2 regions of the Rossellomorea sp. LjRoot5 genome follow, and region 2 is predicted to be linked to the other one. Evidence: a T-box and tRNA genes for the amino acid it is inferred to sense, from the RefSeq annotation. Region 2 holds a T-box; the other holds one or more tRNA genes.
What was found. The T-box of region 2 lies ahead of alaS (alanine--tRNA ligase). A T-box ahead of a tRNA ligase gene usually reads a tRNA of that ligase, here a tRNA-Ala.
Positions count from the first base shown of each region.

Region 1 (7,470 bases), 1.5 Mb from region 2:
TTCTGGTTCACCGACCAGCATAAACTGACGATCGACGAATCCTTACTATCCCACTTTCATATGTCCGAGTCTTTATTTACACAATACATGAACGAAAAAATAGCGGGGAATTCAATCTCTATTACAGAGGACACGCTGCACGCATCCAGCACTGAGGAACAACTCCCTGTCAGATGGCATTTAAACAAAAATCGATTGGCACTGCCGGGAATACGAAATGAAGCATCCGGTATACCTGAAGTACTCATCCACTATGCCATCCTATATAACCTTAGCATGATTGCCCGGTACGAAACGGAATGGTGGGTGGAACTATTAAAAAACCGTACCAATGAAGACTATCCAATCATTACGACTTTTCTTAACGTCACAACAGAAAAGTCACCCTATCTATTACTCAAGATCCTTAAGGATAAAACATAGGAGAAAGAGAAAGGTTAAGCCTTTCCTCTTTCTCTATTCAGCATGAAGCAACTTCTTAATATCATCCTCAATTTTACGAGGATTGGTTTGTGGCGAATACCGATCAAATACCTCACCATTTTTTCCAACCAAAAACTTAGTAAAGTTCCACTTAATATTGGAAAGAAGGCCACCCTTTTTCTCCCGGGTTAAGAATGTGAACAATGGGTGAGCTTCCTTCCCCTTTACATCGACCTTTGCAAACATCGGGAATGATACTCCGTAATTCACCTGACAGAACTCCATGATATCATCTTCATTATCAAACTCCTGGTTCATGAATTGATCACACGGAAATCCAAGTACGACAAGCCCTTCTTCTTTATACTCTTCATACAGGCCCTGTAGCTCCTCAAATTGGGGCGTAAAGCCACACTTACTTGCTGTGTTCACAATCAGCATGACCTTCCCCCGATACTCGTCCAACGACGTCACAGATCCATTCGCTCTCTTAACAGTGAAATCATAAATTGTCGTCATGTTTTTCTCTCCTTGTGTAAACTCTTACTTAAATAATACGTTAGGAGGCTCTGAGATAGCAATTTTGAGTGGTTGAGTAGTTGAGTAGTTGAGTGGTCAGATGACTGATCTCCGACCTCGTACTTCTAATAGATTCGATTTTTAGAATAAAAAAGTTTTATAAGTCCTTAGTATCTTAGAAAAACACTTCGATTTAGAACAAAAATGAACCAAAAAGGTGTCCTGGATTAACTAAAGGGGCTTAAAATTGCGAGGTTACTAGTCTTTTTGAGGGATCTCGTAATGATGAGAAAAGGAAGAGAGGTTAATTGCGTCATATTTGGAAGGGATTGCGTCGTTTTTGAAATTATTGCGTCATTTTTGGAGGGAAATGCGTCATTTTTTCCTTTTATGCGTATTTTACCATTTTATTCCATTGGTATTTAAGCTGGAATCATGCGAGTTTCAAAGAATAGAGTTCATACCGGATTTACGATAATCATGCTAGAGATGGATCTTTCATGCGGCGTTGTGATTTATCATGCGACATTTCAAATAATCATGCCAAGATGTCGAATTTTCTTTACATCGTCATCAGCAGTGTACTCATCCCTCACCCCGTTCCCTTCTTCGTCAACAGGCAGTCATTTTGTTCCTAAAAAAAAGACAAATCAAAAAGAGTAACTCCTAAGAGCTACTCTTTTTCCTATTTGCCTGGCGACGTCCTACTCTCACAGGGGGAGCCCCCACCTACCATCGGCACTGAAGGCTACGGCTAGTGATGAGCGGCGAATCTCTTCGTCCGCTTCACTCGTTCAGATCCTCGTGTGGATACCACACTCCGGTCTTCTCTCCCTCGCGTCCTCGACCTTCTTGCTCCTCCCTACCCTCGCACTGCGGTCGAGGAGAGACCGAATGTTCTTCGAACAAAAAATCAAAACCAAAAAAAGAGTAACTCTCAATGAGCTACTCTTTTTCCTATTTGCCTGGCGACGTCCTACTCTCACAGGGGGAGATCCCCCAACTACCATCGGCGCTGAAGAGCTTAACTTCCGTGTTCGGCATGGGAACGGGTGTGACCTCTTCGCCATTGTCACCAGACGACTATTCAATTGAAGGGATTGTTCCTTCAAAACTAGATAAAGAATTGATGTCAAGAAAGCCGAATATCGACCAATGTTGTTCATATAAATATGACTCTTTGTGGTTAAGTCCTCGATCGATTAGTATCAGTCAACTCCACATGTCGCCATGCTTCCATCTCTGACCTATCTACCTAGTCATCTTCTAGGGATCTTACTCACTTACGTGATGGGAAATCTCATCTCGAGGGGGGCTTCATGCTTAGATGCTTTCAGCACTTATCCCTTCCGCACATAGCTACCCAGCGATGCCTTTGGCAAGACAACTGGTACACCAGCGGTGCGTCCATCCCGGTCCTCTCGTACTAAGGACAGCTCCTCTCAAATTTCCTGCGCCCACGACGGATAGGGACCGAACTGTCTCACGACGTTCTGAACCCAGCTCGCGTACCGCTTTAATGGGCGAACAGCCCAACCCTTGGGACCGACTACAGCCCCAGGATGCGATGAGCCGACATCGAGGTGCCAAACCTCCCCGTCGATGTGGACTCTTGGGGGAGATAAGCCTGTTATCCCCGGGGTAGCTTTTATCCGTTGAGCGATGGCCCTTCCATGCGGAACCACCGGATCACTAAGCCCGACTTTCGTCCCTGCTCGACTTGTAGGTCTCGCAGTCAAGCTCCCTTGTGCCTTTACACTCTGCGAATGATTTCCAACCATTCTGAGGGAACCTTTGGGCGCCTCCGTTACTCTTTAGGAGGCGACCGCCCCAGTCAAACTGCCCACCTGACACTGTCTCCCACCCCGATAAGGGGCGCGGGTTAGAATTTCAATACAGCCAGGGTAGTATCCCACCGATGCCTCCACCGAAGCTTGTGCTCCGGTTTCCAAGGCTCCTACCTATCCTGTACAAGCTGTACCAAAATTCAATATCAGGCTACAGTAAAGCTCCACGGGGTCTTTCCGTCCTGTCGCGGGTAACCTGCATCTTCACAGGTACTATAATTTCACCGAGTCTCTCGTTGAGACAGTGCCCAGATCGTTACGCCTTTCGTGCGGGTCGGAACTTACCCGACAAGGAATTTCGCTACCTTAGGACCGTTATAGTTACGGCCGCCGTTTACTGGGGCTTCGATTCGCACCTTCGCTTACGCTAAGCACTCCTCTTAACCTTCCAGCACCGGGCAGGCGTCAGCCCCTATACTTCGCCTTACGGCTTCGCAGAGACCTGTGTTTTTGCTAAACAGTCGCCTGGGCCTATTCACTGCGGCTCTCTCGGGCTTGCACCCTACCAGAGCACCCCTTCTCCCGAAGTTACGGGGTCATTTTGCCGAGTTCCTTAACGAGAGTTCTCTCGCTCACCTTAGGATTCTCTCCTCGCCTACCTGTGTCGGTTTGCGGTACGGGCACCTTTTTCCTCGCTAGAGGCTTTTCTTGGCAGTGTGGAATCAGGAACTTCGCTACTATAATTCGCTCGCTGTCACAGCTCAGCCTTCTAAGATGATGGGATTTGCCTCATCATCAGCCTAACTGCTTAGACGCACATATCCAGCAGTGCGCTTACCCTATCCTCCTGCGTCCCCCCATTGCTCAAACGGAAAAGAGGTGGTACAGGAATATCAACCTGTTGTCCATCGTCTACGCCTATCGGCCTCGACTTAGGTCCCGACTAACCCTGAGCGGACGAGCCTTCCTCAGGAAACCTTAGGCATTCGGTGGATGGGATTCTCACCCATCTTTCGCTACTCATACCGGCATTCTCACTTCTAAGCACTCCACCAGTCCTTACGGTCTAGCTTCGCAGTCCTTAGAACGCTCTCCTACCACTGACACCAAGAGGTGTCAATCCACAGCTTCGGTGATACGTTTAGCCCCGGTACATTTTCGGCGCAGAGTCACTCGACCAGTGAGCTATTACGCACTCTTTAAATGGTGGCTGCTTCTAAGCCAACATCCTGGTTGTCTAAGCAACTCCACATCCTTTTCCACTTAACGTATACTTTGGGACCTTAGCTGGTGGTCTGGGCTGTTTCCCTTTCGACTACGGATCTTATCACTCGCAGTCTGACTCCCATGGATAAGTCTTTGGCATTCGGAGTTTGTCTGAATTCGGTAACCCGATGAGGGCCCCTAGTCCAAACAGTGCTCTACCTCCAAGACTCTTACACATGAGGCTAGCCCTAAAGCTATTTCGGAGAGAACCAGCTATCTCCAAGTTCGATTGGAATTTCTCCGCTACCCACACCTCATCCCCGCACTTTTCAACGTGCGTGGGTTCGGACCTCCATTCAGTGTTACCTGAACTTCATCCTGGACATGGGTAGATCACCTGGTTTCGGGTCTACGACCACATACTAAATTCGCCCTATTCAGACTCGCTTTCGCTGCGGCTCCGTCTTATCAACTTAACCTTGCATGGGATCGTAACTCGCCGGTTCATTCTACAAAAGGCACGCCATCACCCGTTAACGGGCTCTGACTACTTGTAGGCACACGGTTTCAGGTTCTATTTCACTCCCCTTCCGGGGTGCTTTTCACCTTTCCCTCACGGTACTGGTTCACTATCGGTCACTAGGGAGTATTTAGCCTTGGGAGATGGTCCTCCCAGCTTCCGACGGGATTTCACGTGTCCCGCCGTACTCAGGATCCACTCAAGAGGGAATGAAGTTTCAACTACAGGGTTGTTACCTTCTTTGACGAGCCTTTCCAGACTTCTTCGTCTACTTCATTCCTTTGTAACTCCGTATAGAGTGTCCTACAACCCCAAGAGGCAAGCCTCTTGGTTTGGGCTATATCCCGTTTCGCTCGCCGCTACTCAGGGAATCGCAATTGCTTTCTCTTCCTCCAGGTACTTAGATGTTTCAGTTCCCTGGGTCTGCCTTCCATACTCTATGTATTCAAGTAAGGATATTGTTCCATTACGAACAATGGGTTCCCCCATTCGGAAATCTCTGGATCAAAGCTCACTTACAGCTCCCCAAAGCATATCGGTGTTAGTCCCGTCCTTCGTCGGCTCCTAGTGCCAAGGCATCCACCGTGCGCCCTTCATAACTTAACCTAAATTTCGCTTTATCAGCTTTGCTGCTAAATCAAAATTTGATCACTTACTAATTAAGGTTTAAACCCTAAAATGGCGATACTCGGTAATTTCTTGACTATCAATTTATCTTTATCTAGTTTTCAAAGAACAATCATGGATCTCGAAAGAGATCGTATGGTTAGATATTTTGCTTGCGCAAAAATCTTTGGTGGAGCCTAGCGGGATCGAACCGCTGACCTCCTGCGTGCAAAGCAGGCGCTCTCCCAGCTGAGCTAAGGCCCCAAGGGGTGAGAATATGGTGGGCCTAAGTGGACTCGAACCACCGACCTCACGCTTATCAGGCGTGCGCTCTAACCAGCTGAGCTATAGGCCCATATTCCATAAAAATGAATGATAAGCAATGCTTACCATTGTTTGTTTGATGAAGAGTTTTTTTGCTTTCGCAAAAAACTTTATTGAACCATCAAAACTGAACAAAACTTCGACGTGTCAAACGTTTTTGTAAATCTTCCTTAGAAAGGAGGTGATCCAGCCGCACCTTCCGATACGGCTACCTTGTTACGACTTCACCCCAATCATCTGTCCCACCTTAGGCGGCTGGCTCCAAAAGGTTACCTCACCGACTTCGGGTGTTACAAACTCTCGTGGTGTGACGGGCGGTGTGTACAAGGCCCGGGAACGTATTCACCGCGGCATGCTGATCCGCGATTACTAGCGATTCCAGCTTCATGTAGGCGAGTTGCAGCCTACAATCCGAACTGAGAACGGTTTTATGGGATTGGCTAAACCTCGCGGTCTTGCTGCCCTTTGTACCGTCCATTGTAGCACGTGTGTAGCCCAGGTCATAAGGGGCATGATGATTTGACGTCATCCCCACCTTCCTCCGGTTTGTCACCGGCAGTCATCTTAGAGTGCCCAACTGAATGCTGGCAACTAAGATCAAGGGTTGCGCTCGTTGCGGGACTTAACCCAACATCTCACGACACGAGCTGACGACAACCATGCACCACCTGTCACTCTGTCCCCCGAAGGGGAAAGCCCTATCTCTAGGGTTGTCAGAGGATGTCAAGACCTGGTAAGGTTCTTCGCGTTGCTTCGAATTAAACCACATGCTCCACCGCTTGTGCGGGCCCCCGTCAATTCCTTTGAGTTTCAGTCTTGCGACCGTACTCCCCAGGCGGAGTGCTTAATGCGTTAGCTGCAGCACTAAGGGGCGGAAACCCCCTAACACTTAGCACTCATCGTTTACGGCGTGGACTACCAGGGTATCTAATCCTGTTTGCTCCCCACGCTTTCGCGCCTCAGTGTCAGTTACAGACCAGAAAGTCGCCTTCGCCACTGGTGTTCCTCCAAATATCTACGCATTTCACCGCTACACTTGGAATTCCACTTTCCTCTTCTGCACTCAAGTTCCCCAGTTTCCAATGACCCTCCACGGTTGAGCCGTGGGCTTTCACATCAGACTTAAGAAACCACCTGCGCGCGCTTTACGCCCAATAATTCCGGACAACGCTTGCCACCTACGTATTACCGCGGCTGCTGGCACGTAGTTAGCCGTGGCTTTCTGGTTAGGTACCGTCAAGGTGCCGCCCTATTCGAACGGCACTTGTTCTTCCCTAACAACAGAGCTTTACGATCCGAAAACCTTCATCACTCACGCGGCGTTGCTCCGTCAGACTTTCGTCCATTGCGGAAGATTCCCTACTGCTGCCTCCCGTAGGAGTCTGGGCCGTGTCTCAGTCCCAGTGTGGCCGATCACCCTCTCAGGTCGGCTACGCATCGTTGCCTTGGTGAGCCGTTACCTCACCAACTAGCTAATGCGCCGCGGGTCCATCTGTAAGTGATAGCTAAAAGCCACCTTTCAACATTTCCTCATGCGAGGAAATGAGTTATCCGGTATTAGCCCCGGTTTCCCGGAGTTATCCCAGTCTTACAGGCAGGTTACCCACGTGTTACTCACCCGTCCGCCGCTGATATCAGGGAGCAAGCTCCCATCAATCCGCTCGACTTGCATGTATTAGGCACGCCGCCAGCGTTCGTCCTGAGCCAGGATCAAACTCTCCGATAAAAGTTTGAATAGCTCTTTAAAAATAAATCTAGAATTAACGTTGACGTATTGTCTTGTTTTGTTCAGTTTTCAAGGTTCAATGTGTAAGCGCTTCGTTTGAAGCGACCTTTATAATATATCATTTACAACGTTTATCGTCAAGGTATTTTTATTATTTTAGAAAAGTTATTTTCTTGATAATTATGTAATGCCTTTCGGACAACAAATAATAGTATACACACTATCAAACACGTTTGCAATAGGTAAATGATAAAAAGTCGCAGGTCTCTTTATTGACCTGCGACTTTTTTCATTCGGATGCTAAATCCGTAGTCGATCTTAGATAAAAACCTCTGTAATATAGATGTTCTTTTGCTGAG
Region 1 covers NZ_CAXUQN020000001.1:19,462-26,931, forward strand. The annotation lists gene ACSQ2E_RS00120 (YaaC family protein) at 1-423, shown strand, start outside; gene ACSQ2E_RS00125 (glutathione peroxidase) at 457-942, opposite strand; rRNA gene rrf (5S ribosomal RNA) at 1,906-2,022, opposite strand; rRNA gene ACSQ2E_RS00135 (23S ribosomal RNA) at 2,125-5,061, opposite strand; tRNA gene ACSQ2E_RS00140 (tRNA-Ala) at 5,250-5,325, opposite strand; tRNA gene ACSQ2E_RS00145 (tRNA-Ile) at 5,340-5,416, opposite strand; rRNA gene ACSQ2E_RS00150 (16S ribosomal RNA) at 5,560-7,111, opposite strand; gene ACSQ2E_RS00155 (HD-GYP domain-containing protein) at 7,430-7,470, opposite strand, start outside.
Region 1: it has a tRNA-Ala gene. The T-box ahead of alaS (alanine--tRNA ligase) is inferred to sense a tRNA for this amino acid. The anticodon was not compared.

Region 2 (7,470 bases):
TCGTTTAATTTCTTTTCAATCTCATCTTTTTTATATGGGGACTTATCAGCGATGATTTCTGCGATCTGATCTAATTGAAGTCCCTCTGGGATGGTAATCTTAAATTCTGCTTTTCTCATGACCTTACCAGTCTTCAAGCTGTTGACGATTTCATTCAATGTCATAGAAGGCGTCAAATCATAAGAACCTGCCTGGAACCCTGCTTCGTTATTGAATTTCACGTAATATTTAAAGACTGTTGAATTCTTGACGATCCCTTTGTCCTCCAGGATCTTTCCAATACTCGATACCCCGGAGCCAATAGGTATGTCCACTTTCACCGTTTTGGTATTATCAGGGTCAACCGGTTTCAGGGCTGAATTCACATAAAGGTAGCCGCCAATGGCCGTTCCCCCTATGATAATGACAAGACAAAGAATGACAAGTCCTACTATTTTTCTAATGACTTTTGCCTCCTCTTGCCTTTCAAGCAATTTCTTCATAAGTGTCTCTTTTATCTTTTTCTTTTCTTCCAACGCTTTCATTTCCCCCTTTCGAGCAAAAAAGCGGGCTATCCGTCATGCGTAATTCGACATCATCTCCACTATTATACAATATTTTGCACAAAGTGAAACAGGGACCTGCAAAAAGGGTGAATTTTTTGTCCCTTTTTGCGGTCCCTGTTTCATATAGTCCTATGACGACTGCTTATTCAGCGTCTTCTTCTTCATCAAGAAAAGTGTTTAACATTTCTTCGATCATGTCCCACTCTTCTTCTGTTTCAATCGGCTTTAATTCGCCTTCCTGACCTTCGTCCCCAGGCATGAATGCAGATGCATGAATCTCGATTTCTTCTTCATCGTTCTCATCTGCTCCAAGTGGATAATAAAGAACATAAGATTTATTGAATTTATCTGATTCAAATGTGAAAAGGACCTCGCATAATTGCTCATTTCCTTGTTCGTCAACTACTGTAATTTGTTTTTCTCCGTGTTCCATGAACATTCACCTCATTATTTTTGGCTGTCAAGGTATCCTTGAAGGATCATCATCGCAGCCATTTTGTCGATCACTTTCTTACGTTTCTTTCTGCTTACGTCGGCTTCTAAAAGCACTCGTTCAGCAGCCATTGTGCTCAGTCTTTCATCCCAGTATTTAATGGGAAGGGATAACTCCTGATGAATCAATTCTCCATAAGCTTTAGACGCTTCCCCACGTGGACCAATCGTGTTATTCATGTTTTTAGGCATTCCAACCACAACGGTATCCACCTGGTATTCATCGGCAAGTTCCTTAATTCGATCCATCCGGAACACACCTTGATTTTCGTCGATCTTAATCGTTTCAATTCCTTGAGCTGTCCAGCCAAGCTCATCGCTGATTGCGACTCCGACTGTTTTAGAGCCAACGTCTAAACCCATTACACGCATCTATTATCCCTCTTTGTGTTGTTTCAAATACGATTTGACTAATTCTTCGATGATTTCATCTCGTTCTAAACGGCGGATGATATTTCTGGCATCTTGATGTCTGGGAATGTAAGCCGGGTCTCCAGATAATAAGTATCCTACGATTTGATTGATCGGGTTGTACCCTTTTTCCTGCAGAGCATCGTGAACCTGTAAGAGCACTTCCTTCACGTCATGTTCGAACGGCTCCTCTGAAAAATCAAACCGCATCGTTTTGTCAAAAGAACTCATTTTTAGCACCTCTCTTTAGGCTTGTCTTTTTGACAACCGAATTGTTAATCGTTACCTCCATTGTACACCACTTTCACACGGAGTTAAATGGATTTGACCCATTCTTCTACAAATTGAAGGGCTTCTTCGACTTTTTCTGGATTTTTACCGCCGGCCTGGGCCATATCCGGACGACCGCCGCCGCCTCCACCACAGCGTGATGCGACTTCTTTGACCAATTTACCAGCATGATATCCTTTTTCGACTAAATCACTAGTAACTCCTGCAATGATGGTCACTTTATCTTCTCCAGTTGTTGCCAGTACGATCACCCCGGATGAAAGCTTCTGCTTAAGATCATCCATCATCGTGCGCAATCCATTGCTGTCACCTGATGCCACTTTTGCAGACAGGACATTCACACCATCAATGACCTTCACTTGATCCGTTAAGCTGCCTGCTTCTATGTTAGACAACTTTGCAGATAATGATTCATTTTCCCTTTGAAGCTCTTTCATCTCACCTAATAATGAGTCAACTCGATTGACTACTTCTTTCGGATTCGATTTCAGTTTCGCTGCAACCTCTTTCAGTTGAGATACCTGATCATTCAATGCTTTATATGCATTTTCTGCCGTAACGGCTTCGATTCTTCTAGTACCGGCACCGATCCCGCTTTCAGAGAGGATCTTGAATAAGCCGATCTCGGATGTATTGGATACGTGACAGCCTCCGCAAAGCTCCAGGCTGTAGTCTCCAATCGATACGACACGCACTTCTGAACCGTATTTCTCACCGAATAACGCCATGGCATCCATCTCTTTAGCCTCGGAAAGAGATTTAAGGGCCGTGTTCACCGACATCGCCTTCCAAACTTTCTCATTGACGATGGTTTCGAGCCGTTCCATTTCTTCTGAAGACACAGATCCGAAATGGGAGAAATCAAATCTCAGACGATCAGGTTCAACAAGGGAACCTGCCTGATTCACATGATCTCCAAGGACATCTTTCAATGCCTGATGAAGAATGTGGGTCGCTGTATGGTTTTTCTCCACTCTTGTTCTGGACTCACGGGAAACCTTCGCAAGGACTTCGGCCCCCTGGACCAATGTCCCCTCTTCAACAACTGCTGTGTGAAGATTTTGTCCATTTGGCGCTTTCTTGACCGTTTTAACGGATACTTTTACGCCTTCTGCCTCGATATATCCCTTATCCCCGATCTGTCCTCCGCTCTCTGCATAGAAAGGAGTTTCGTTTAGAATGAATTGGCATTCCTGACCTTTACCGACTTGGGGCTGACGTTCATTGTCCACCAATAATTCAAGAACTGTAGCTGTACTTTCGAGTGTATCATATCCGACAAAACGGCTTTCAACGGTTATATCACTCAGGACTCCACCTTGCACCTGCATGCTTCCTACATCCTGACGGGCAGATCTCGCTCTTTCACGCTGACCTTCCATCTCTCTTTCGAAACCTTCATGATCAACCGTCAATCCTTCTTCTTCGGCATACTCTTCCGTTAATTCAACAGGGAAACCATACGTGTCATAAAGACGGAAGACATCTTCACCAGGGATCACGTTACTTCCGGAAGATTTTTGCACCTTTACGATGGAGGAAAGGATAGCCAGGCCTTCATTCAATGTCTCATGAAACCGGTCCTCTTCATTTTTCACCACTTTTTGAATGAATTCTGCTTTTTGCTTCACTTCCGGATAGAAGTCAACCATGATGTCAGAAACGACCGGAACCAGCTCATACATGAATGGGCGATTGATTTCGATCTGTTTCGCAAAGCGGACAGCGCGGCGAAGAAGTCTTCTTAAGACATACCCGCGGCCTTCATTCGAAGGAAGGGCCCCGTCACCGATTGCAAAGGAAACCGTTCTGATATGATCGGCGATCACTTTGAATGCAACGTCAATATCATCATTCTTACCATAGGATTGACCTGAGATTTTTTCCGTTTCCTCGATGATCGGCATAAATAAATCTGTGTCAAAGTTGGTTGGGACTTCCTGAACGACACATGCCATCCGCTCAAGGCCCATACCAGTATCAATGTTCTTCTTAGGAAGAGGTGTATATGTTCCGTCAGGATTGTGATTGAATTGTGAGAACACCAGATTCCACACTTCAAGATAACGATCATTTTCCCCGCCTGGATATAATTCGGGATCTTCCGGATTGTCTCCATATTCTGGTCCTCGATCATAGAAGATTTCTGTATTCGGACCACTTGGACCTTCGCCGATATCCCAGAAGTTCCCTTCGATACGGATGATGCGTTCAGCAGGTACGCCCACTTTTTGGTTCCAGATGTCAAATGCTTCGTGATCCTCAGGGTGGATCGTGACAGATAGCTTTTCCGGATCGAATCCGACCCATTTTGCATCCGTCAGGAACTCCCAAGCCCATTCAATCGCTTCCACTTTGAAATAATCCCCGATGGAGAAGTTTCCGAGCATTTCGAAAAACGTATGATGACGGGCTGTTTTTCCTACATTCTCGATGTCGTTCGTACGAATCGATTTCTGTGCATTCACGATTCTCGGATTTTGAGGAATCACACGTCCATCAAAATATTTCTTTAATGTCGCTACTCCACTATTGATCCATAATAAGGACGGATCTTCATGAGGGACGAGTGATGCACTCGGCTCTACTCCGTGTCCTTTTTCCTGAAAGAAATCTAAAAACTTCTGACGGATTTCTGCGCCTGTTAATTTGTTCATATCAAACTTCCTCCTTTATATGTATGGTTAAAAAAGAATACAAAAAAGCCCTCATCCCTAAAACAGGGACGAGAGCTGTTTCTCGCGGTACCACCCTGGTTATGAATAAACACGATGGCGTTCATTCATCCCTCAATACACCTTAACGCGGCAAGACGGCAGGCTTTACCTGCACTCAGGATTAGCATTCCGTTATCCTTCATCTGAATTCCCTTGCAGCCTGGGGGATTTCTCTCTGGAAGATGGACTATAACGTACTCGGTCCTTCATTGCTTTCATTTTATGCGAATACTTGTATATGTTGGATTATAGAAATATTCATGGTATTTGTCAATGATCATTCCCATTTTTCAGCATTATCATTCTTCATCGCATGAAGAAAATGGGTCCTGCCGTGTAATATTGCCACCTTTATGACCGCCAGAAACGGAACCGCAACGATCATTCCGATCACTCCTCCCACCTCGCCCCCGAGGATCAAAGCCCCCATAATAAAGAGAGGATGCATATGAAGGCTTTTCCCGACGATGAGAGGTGATAGGATGTTACCTTCCAGGAACTGCAGGACCACGACAAGGATGACCACATAAATCACCATATTCGTGGAAATCGTACTTGCCACAATGGCTGCCGGTACAGCCCCGATGATCGGTCCGAAATAAGGGATCACATTCGTGACTCCAATGATCAACCCGAGAATGAGGGGGTATTTCATACCCATCATCCATAGGGTGATGGCTGAAACACCTCCGATGATCAAACAGACGAGGAGCTGCCCCCTGATGTAACCTCCGAGGGATTTATCCACGTCATATGAAAATGATATCGCACTCTGCCTCCATTTTTTCGGCGTGAGCTGCCACATGAACGCCTTTACTTTTGTTATATCCTTCAACAAATAAAAGGATACGAAGGGAATGATGGCGACGATGAGCAGACTGTTCATAAACTTCATGACGGTTGCCAGGACCAAAGCCACAAGCCCCGTCACCCACGCTTCGAGTCCGTCTATTCTCTTCTCAAGCTGTGACTGGATCCCGTCCGGCCATGTGGAAGTCTCGCTTTGCACAACCTTCAACCACCCCTGGTACTGCTCTGTGAAAATCGGCGCGTTCTCCGATAAATCCTTCAGCTGATGAATGATGGCCGGGGTCCCTTTATAGATGCTATAGCCCAATCCCCCAAAGAAGAGGAGGTAGATGAGCAGTATGGCGATCCCCCTGTGAATGCCTGCTTCATGCAGCTTCTCCACTACCGGATGAAGCAGGTAGGCAATGAAGCCGCCTATGAAGAAGGGAAGCAGGGAAAAGAATACGACCTCTAATACCGGATGCCACACAGGCTTCAATAAATAGAGAACATATAGTAATAATGCAAATATGAGGGCCATTGAAAGCCTGTATATCCAACTTGTATAGGATCTTCTTTCCACCATCCACACCTCCCTCTTTTCTCCTCTAGTGTTTGAAGATAAGAGGTGGTTTTATTCATTGGGATTCATTCACCCTTATTCACAAAAGAACAATAAAGAGACTGACCCATAATGAGCCAGTCTCTTTCAGCTGTTAAAAAAGTTTCTTTACTTGTTTACGGATTCGTTTCATTTGTCTCTGACTCATCATATTGGATCTTTGAGAATAGATGGAAGCCGCGACGCCTGCTCCAAAACCAACGATGGATGCAAATGTTTTATTCAAGAAAGACACCTCTTCCTAGCTTAGTCGGCGTTCTTCCTCATCAAACAAGTCATCTAAGGAGCTGAGTGATCCATCCTCTTCTACCTGGTGAGTATGAATGACTCCCTTAGATAAGGAAAGTTCAATATAGCAGCCCCAACAATAGTATTGGTTGATGCCGATCTTTCCGATATCTTTGCTCTGACAATTTGGACACTTCATCGGTACGTTCACCTCAGGGCTTCACCGGATAATGGTGATTATTCCCTACCATCATGTCCAATCAGTGCATGTTTTATACTTGTTTAATGAGTTCTGACGCACGAACATTGATGCAATATCAACGTTCTTATATAGTGTGGGATATTTTCCTGAATTCATAAGGAGTAACCTTTTCCATAGCATCCATTGAATATTTTTATCGGGTGGTGACGGACTGCCGGATTCCTTCTTTCACATAATCAATTTCGAATCCGAGATCTTCAAGCATTCTATGGTCCGCTGTCCCGTCCTGGCCGGCTGTCGTCAAGTAATCCCCGACAAAGATCGAGTTTGCGGGATAAAGGCCCAATGGCTGCAGGCTTCGCAGGTTCACTTCACGTCCACCGGATATCCTGATCTCTTTCGTCGGATTGATGAAGCGCATCAAGCAAAGGACCTTTAAGCAATATCTCGGGTTCAGTTCATCCGTTCCTTCAAGAGGCGTCCCGTCGATGGCATGAAGAAAATTGACCGGAATCGAGTCGGCGTCGAGAACCTTCAGGCTATGTGCCATATCCACCACATCCTGCAGCGTTTCTTTCATTCCGACGATGATTCCAGAGCAAGGAGAGATCCCTTGTGCTTTTGCCTGCTCTACGGTATTCACCCTGTCTTCATATGTATGGGAAGTGGTGATGTTTTCATGGTGGTTAACGGATGTATTGATGTTATGGTTGTAGCGATCCACCCCTGCTTCCTTTAACCGTTTCGCCTGGTCACCCTTTAATAATCCGAGGCACGCACATACCTTCAAATTATACTGTTGCTTGATTTCTTTAACCGCTGATACAACATGATCCACTTCCCGATTGCTCGGACCCCGGCCACTTGCCACGATGCAGTAGGTGCCTACATTTAGTTGATGAGCATTTTTTGCTCCCTTCATGATGGTTTCTTTATCCACCATGCGGTACTTCTCGATCGGTGCATCAGAGACGCTCGACTGGGAACAGTACCCACAATTCTCAGGACACAGTCCCGATTTGGTATTGATGATCATATTTAATTTGACCTTATTTCCATAATAATGTTTCCGGATCAAATACGCGCTGTGCAATAACTCCAAAAGCTCCTCATCAGGACTTCGCAGGATGGATAAAGCTTCTTCATTCGTTACTTCTCTTCCCTCAATGACCT
Region 2 covers NZ_CAXUQN020000001.1:1,567,643-1,575,112, reverse strand. The annotation lists gene mltG (endolytic transglycosylase MltG) at 1-524, opposite strand, end outside; gene ACSQ2E_RS07985 (DUF1292 domain-containing protein) at 688-978, opposite strand; gene ruvX (Holliday junction resolvase RuvX) at 993-1,409, opposite strand; gene ACSQ2E_RS07975 (IreB family regulatory phosphoprotein) at 1,413-1,679, opposite strand; gene alaS (alanine--tRNA ligase) at 1,763-4,396, opposite strand; T-box leader at 4,458-4,675, opposite strand; gene ACSQ2E_RS07965 (AI-2E family transporter) at 4,734-5,831, opposite strand; gene ACSQ2E_RS07960 (YrzQ family protein) at 5,962-6,102, opposite strand; gene ACSQ2E_RS07955 (hypothetical protein) at 6,109-6,294, opposite strand; gene bioB (biotin synthase BioB) at 6,491-7,470, opposite strand, start outside.